One region of the Kitasatospora sp. NPDC008050 genome, then DNA from elsewhere that is predicted to be linked to it. Evidence: riboswitches for the same ligand, from Rfam matches in the RefSeq annotation. Region 1 holds a riboswitch; the other holds the start of a gene.
The links. Region 1 has a riboswitch for cobalamin ahead of ACFZB9_RS15205 (cobalamin biosynthesis protein). Riboswitches for the same ligand answer to the same signal wherever they lie in the genome.
Positions count from the first base shown of each region.

Region 2: it holds a riboswitch for cobalamin, as region 1 does, so the genes downstream of both, ACFZB9_RS16120 (HoxN/HupN/NixA family nickel/cobalt transporter) here and ACFZB9_RS15205 (cobalamin biosynthesis protein) in region 1, are expected to answer to the same signal.

Region 1 covers NZ_JBIBIJ010000006.1:304,890-308,086, reverse strand. The annotation lists gene ACFZB9_RS15215 (hypothetical protein) at 1-4, shown strand, start outside; gene ACFZB9_RS15210 (transcriptional regulator) at 51-776, opposite strand; cobalamin riboswitch at 937-1,137, shown strand; gene ACFZB9_RS15205 (cobalamin biosynthesis protein) at 1,171-2,148, shown strand; gene ACFZB9_RS15200 (cobyric acid synthase) at 2,145-3,197, shown strand, end outside.
Region 2 covers NZ_JBIBIJ010000007.1:88,467-91,663, forward strand. The annotation lists partial or broken gene ACFZB9_RS16115 (cellulase family glycosylhydrolase) at 1-194, opposite strand, end outside; gene ACFZB9_RS16120 (HoxN/HupN/NixA family nickel/cobalt transporter) at 284-1,432, opposite strand; cobalamin riboswitch at 1,490-1,705, opposite strand; gene tsaD (tRNA (adenosine(37)-N6)-threonylcarbamoyltransferase complex transferase subunit TsaD) at 1,752-2,870, opposite strand; gene ACFZB9_RS16130 (HoxN/HupN/NixA family nickel/cobalt transporter) at 2,870-3,197, opposite strand, start outside.

The sequences.
Region 1 (3,197 bases):
GTGACCGCGCGAGGGACCGGCGGCAGTGCGCGCCGGCCCCTCGCGGCGGGTCAGACCGGGATCCCCCCGGTGTCCTGGCCGGCCAGCAGCGCCCAGAACCGTTCGAGCCGCGGCACCGCCGGCTCCCCCGTCACCGGGCCCGGCGCACCGGGCGCCGGGGCGCCCCAGGAGCCGGTGCCCCAGTGCGAGGCCACCTGGTACTCGCCCGGCAGCGCGGCCAGCACCGCGGCCAGGCTCGGCCGCGGCACCGGTACCAGCGCCGCCACCGCCGGCAGCTGGGCCTGCCAGCGCCCCTGGACGCACTGGTGCAGCCGCTGGTCGAGCTCCTCGCCCGCACCGCACACCCGCAGCACCAGGTCGCGCAGGGTCAGGCCGAGCGCCTCGGCCAGTGCGGCGCTCTGCTCCGGGCTCCCGGCCCAACGCCCGGTCAGCTCGGCGGTGGCGTAGCCGTCCGGGCCCATCCCGATCCGGGCGGCGGTCTGCTCCGCGGTCAGCTCCCTGGCCACCCGGAAGTCGCGCAGCGAGGCGGGCGGCCGGCCCATCAGTTCGGCCGCCGGGCACCACAGGGCCCGGGCCAGCGCGATGAACTCCCGCTCGCTGGGGCGCAGCTCGCCGCTCTCCCAGGCGGTCAGGTGGGTCGCCAGCAGACGCACGCCGTGGGCGGACATCGCGCCCACCACCTGTTCGGGCGTCAGGCCTAGGCTCTCCCGGTGGGCGCGGGCGGCCCGCGGGGAGAACGGGACCGGGGTGGGGGCCGGCGGCCGGCTTCTTCGCATGCGCCGACGCTAGGGTCAAGGCCGCGGCGCACCCAGCCGCTGAACGCACGAAGCCGCTCGGCGGCCCGCCGACCGCCGTTGGACGATCGGCCAGCGCTCCACCGGATCGGCCCGGCGCCCCCGTGGTGTGACCGACTCGGCCGGTGACCTGGTTGACTCCCGCTTCGCGCGCGTGATGGGATCCTTGGGCCAATCGGAGGCATGGAGAGGAAGCCGGTGCGAATCCGGCGCGGTCCCGCCACTGTCACCGGGGAGCACGCCCGACGAACGGTCACGGCGGCCCGCCACAGGGCCGTTGGAAGGCCCGGGCGTGCGTCACCACCCGGGAGCCAGGAGACTCTCACCTCCGCTTCGTCGATCCAGGGCGCGGACCCTGAGTGAGGACACGCAACAGATGGCGGGGGTCTCCCACCGCGCGCTGCCGTACGCCCTCGGCGCCCTGACCGGCTACGCCGCCGACGCCCGGTTCGGCGACCCGCGACGCGGCCACCCGGTGGCCGCCTTCGGCCGCGCGGCCACCCGACTGGAACGCGCGCTCTGGCGCGACCACCGCGGGGCGGGGGCGCTGCACACCGCGCTCTGCGTCACCGCGGTGGCGGCGGGCGCCGCGGGCGCACAGCGGCTGGCCACCCGGCGCCGGGCGGGCTCGTCCTGGACCGCCGCCGCGCTGACGGCCGCCGCCACCTGGACGGTGCTCGGCGGCAGTTCGCTCACCCGCGAGGCCCGCACCATCGGCGCCGCGCTGACCGCCGGTGATCTGGCGGCCGCCCGCCGGCGCCTGCCGCACCTGTGCGGGCGCGATCCGAGCGCGCTGGACGAGCGGCAGCTGGCCCGCGCCGTGGTCGAGTCGGTGGCCGAGAACACCGCCGACGCCGTGGTCAACGCCCTGGTCTGGGGCGCACTCGCGGGCACCCCCGGGCTGCTCGCCTTCCGTGCCGTCAACACGCTGGACGCGATGGTGGGTCACAAGTCCGCGCGCTACCGCCGGTTCGGCTGGGCCGCGGCCCGGCTGGACGACGTGGCCGGCTGGCCCGGCGCCCGGCTGACCGCGCTGCTCACGGTGGCCGCGGCCGAGCGCCGCGACACCGCCTGGCGCGTCTGGCGGCGCGACGGCGGCGCGCACCCGAGCCCGAACGCCGGGCAGGCCGAGTCGGCCTTCGCGGGCGCGCTGGGCGTACGCCTGGGCGGCACCCTGCACTACGGCGCCGAGGTGGAGCACCGCCCGGTGCTCGGCGCCGAACTGCGCCCGGTCGCGGTGGCGGACATCGAGCGGGCCTGCCGGCTCTCGCGCCGGGTCGGGCTGCTGGCACTGGGGACCACGGTGGCGCTGCGCCTGGCCGTGCTGACCCGTACACGTAAGGGGCGGATATGAGCAACGCACTGCTGGTGGCCGGCACCACCTCGGATGCCGGCAAGAGCGTGGTGACCGCCGGGATCTGCCGCTGGCTGGTGCGCCAGGGCGTCAAGGTGGCCCCGTTCAAGGCGCAGAACATGTCGCTCAACTCGATGGTCACCCTGGACGGCGCCGAGATCGGCCGGGCCCAGGTGATGCAGGCCCAGGCCGCGCGGGTCGAGCCGGAGGCGGCGATGAACCCCGTGCTGCTCAAGCCGGGCGCCGACGGGCGCAGCCAGGTGGTGCTGCTCGGCCGCCCGGTCGGCGAGGTCGGCGCGCTCGACTACCGGGACCGCAAGCCCTACCTGCTCCAGCGCTCGCTGGAGTGCCTGGCCGACCTGCGCCGCCGCTTCGACGTGGTGATCTGCGAGGGCGCGGGCTCGCCCGCCGAGATCAACCTGCGCGCCGGCGACATCGCCAACATGGGCCTGGCCAGGGCCGCCGGGCTGCCGGTGGTGGTGGTCGGGGACATCGACCGCGGCGGGGTCTTCGCCGCGATGTTCGGCACCCTGGCGCTGCTCTGTGCCGAGGACCAGCGGCTGGTGGCGGGCTGGCTGGTGAACAAGTTCCGTGGCGACGCCCGGCTGCTGAAACCCGGCCTGGACATGCTGCACGAGCTGACCGGCCGTCCGGTGCTCGGCACCCTGCCGATGCTGCCGGGCCTGTGGCTGGACGCCGAGGACTCGCTGGACCTGTCCACCGCGGTGGCGCACGCCGAGGCGGTGGGCCCGTACGGCGCGGACGTGCTGCGGGTGGCCGTGCCGCGCTTCCCCCGGCTGTCCAACTTCACCGACCTGGACGCGCTGGCCCAGGAGCCCGGGGTGCTGGTGCGGTGGGCCACCCGCCCCGAGGAGCTGGCCGACGCCGACCTCGTGGTGCTGCCCGGCACCCGGGCCACCGTCGCCGACCTCGCCTGGCTGCGCGAGCGCGGCCTGGAACGGCCGCTGCGCGAGCGGGCCGCCGCCGGGCGCCCGGTGCTCGGGATCTGCGGCGGCTACCAGATGCTCGGGCGGCGGATCACCGACCTC
Region 2 (3,197 bases), on a different contig from region 1:
TCCGACATCCAGACCAGCCGGTCACCGTAGGCGATCCCGGTGACCGGGCGGCTCGGTGCGGGAGGCGCGGGCGGGGTGGGCGGCGTCGGCCGGGGGCGGGAGGCGCCGCCGCAGCCGGCCAGCAGCAGCGCCAACAGCAGGACGGCCGCCACCGTCCACCGCGGACCCGGCCGTCGAAATCCCGGCTGCCGCATCGTTCCTCCCGCCCGGCCCCCGCCTGGCTCCTCGGTCACCCGAGGTCACCCGGGGCCGTCCGGTCGACCGTACACCCAGGCCCTGAGGCTCAGTCAGCGGCCGGGGCCGCGCCCCAGCGCTTCTCCACCCCGGCGAACCTCCAGTACCCCAGCGCGCAGGCCCAGACCACCACGAAGAGGCCGACGATCACGTAGCCGACGTTGTTGAGGTCGATGCCGGAGATCCAGTTGCTGACCGGGTCGGTCAGGTCCAGCTTGTCGTGCAGCACGCCGACCAGCTCGATGGTGCCGATGAAGAAGGCCACCGCGATGGACAGTCCGGTGATGGTGAGGTTGTAGTACACCTTGCGGACCGGGTTGGAGAACGCCCAGTGGTAGGCGAAGTTCATGAACGTGCCGTCGAGCGTGTCGAACAGGCTCATGCCGGCGGCGAAGAGCAGCGGCAGCAGCAGGATCGCGTACCAGGGCAGCCCCGCGGCGGCGCCGGAGCCGGCCATCACCATCAGCGTCACCTCGGTGGCGGTGTCGAAGCCGAGGCCGAACAGGACCCCGATCGGGTACATCTGCCAGGGGCGGGTGATGGAGTTGGTCAGCCGGCCCAGGATCCGGTTCATGAAACCGCGGTTGGCCAGGTGCTTCTCCAGCTCGTGCTCGTCGAACTGGCCCGCCCGCATCGCCTTGAAGACCCGGTAGATGCCGAAGAGCGCGACCAGGTTGAGGGCGGCGATCAGGTAGAGGAAGCCGCCGGAGACGCTGGTGCCGATGACGCCCAGCGTCATCCGGGTGTTGGACTTGTCGTCCACCAGGGTGCCCGCGATCTTGGCACCCGTCGCGATCAGCGCGGCCAGCCCCATCACGATGCTGGAGTGGCCGATGGCGAACCAGAAGCCGACCGAGACCGGGCGCTGGCCGTCGGCCATCAGCTTGCGGGTGGTGTTGTCGATGGCGGCGATGTGGTCGGCGTCGAAGGCGTGCCGCATGCCGAGGGTGTAGGCGGTGATGCCCAGGCCCAGGCCGAAGACCTGGTCGCCGATCCGGTAGTGGTGCGGGGCGACCATGCCCAGCAGGACCGTGAAGCCCACCACGTGCATGGCCACGATGACCGCCAGCAGCCCGGCGGTGCGGATCGTGTCGGCGCGCTGCCAGCGCGGGGGAGTGGTGCCCGCCGGGGCCGTCGCGGCGCTTGGTGCGCCGGTCGGCGCGCCGGCCGGCGCGGGTATGACGGGAGTCGCCGGCATGGCGGAGTTTTCGGGCAGGCTCATAGCAAGGAACGCCTCTCCAGCACCTCGTGGACAGTTCTCGTAAGGTGCCGTGGCCGGTCTCCTGGCTGACGGGTCGAACGTGTCCGCGGCTCGCCTTCCCGGACGCCTTTCGGCATCCGGTGGCGGCCCGTCACAGACGGGCGCGACGCGGACACTTCCCGATCACAGTGGCGAGGGCCGCTCCGGTCTGGGACCCCTGTTGAGGGTCCGTCACCGGTCTTCCCGAACACCACGGCGGTCAACACCGTAGGGGCTCGGTCGCCATGTCGACAAGCCCATCCGGCTGCGACGGAACTCACCCCACGGGCTGCGGCTGCCCGAGCACCGGGGTCAGCCGCGCGAACTCCAGCGGGGCCGACGGGTCGATGGAGAGGTCCGCGGGGGCGGGTGCGGCCCCGGCGCGGACCAGCAGGTCACCGACGGCCGCGACCATCGCGCCGTTGTCCGTGCACAGGCCCACCGGCGGCACCCGCAGGGTGATGCCCGCCGCCGCGCAGCGCCGCTCGGCCAGCGCGCGGACCCGCGAGTTGGCGGCCACTCCGCCGACCAGCACCAGGGTGTCGATCCCGTGGTCGCGGCAGGCGCGCACCGCCTTGCGGGTCAGCGTGTCGGCGATCGCCTCCTGCAGCGCGGCGGCGGCGTCGGCGACCCGCGGCTCGGTCCGGCCCGCCCGCTGCGCCTCCACCCAGCGGGCGGCGGCGGTCTTGAGACCGGAGAAGGAGAAGGCGTAGGGCGGGTCCGCCCGGCCGCTGAGCGGGCGCGGGAACCGGACGGCGGACCGGTCGCCCGCCTCGGCCGCGCGGTCGATGGCCGGGCCGCCCGGGTAGGGCAGGCCCAGGATCCGGGCCACCTTGTCGAAGCACTCGCCGGCCGCGTCGTCCAGGGTGTCGCCGAGGTGCACGATCGGGTCCCTGGCCAGGTCGCGCACCAGCAGCAGCGAGGTGTGGCCGCCGGAGACGATCAGCACCACGCAGGGGTCGGGCAGCGGCCCGCCGTCCAGCGTCGCGGCGGCCACGTGCCCGGCCAGGTGGTGCACCCCGTACAGCGGCACGCCCAGCGAGAAGGCGTACCCCTTGGCCGCCGCCACGCCGACCTGCAGCGCCCCGGCCAGCCCGGGCCCGGTGGTGACGGCGACCGCGCCGATGTCACCCAGGCCCAGCCCCGCCCGGCCCAGCGCCTCGCGCACCACCGGGGCGATCGCCTGGACGTGGGCCCGGGCGGCGATCTCCGGCACCACGCCGCCGAACCGGGCGTGCTCGTCCATGCTGGAGGCCACCGCCTGTCCGAGCAGCACGCCGTCGCGCACCAGGCCGGCGCCGGTCTCGTCGCAGGAGGACTCGATCCCCAGCACCACGGGCGAGGCGGGCATCGGCGAGACGGGCATCGGCGAGACGGGCATCGGCGAGGCGGGCATCAGGCTTCCTCCGCCGCCGGCGCGGTGGCGGGCACGTTGGCCGACCACTTCTGCTCGATCCGCCCCACCTTCCAGACCACCATCGCGCCGATCCAGACGACGAAGAAGAGCCCGACGATCAGGAAGCCGAGCAGGTTGATGTCGATCCCGCTGACCCAGTCCCAGAACGCGCCGTGCAGGTCGAGCTGGTCGGCGAGCAGGCCGAGCAGCTCCACGGTGCCGATGATCAGCGCGACGGCCACCGACAGACCGGTGATGGTCAGGTTGTAGTAGACCTTGCGCACCGGCTTGGAGAACGCCCAGCCGTAGGCGAAGTTCATGAACGAG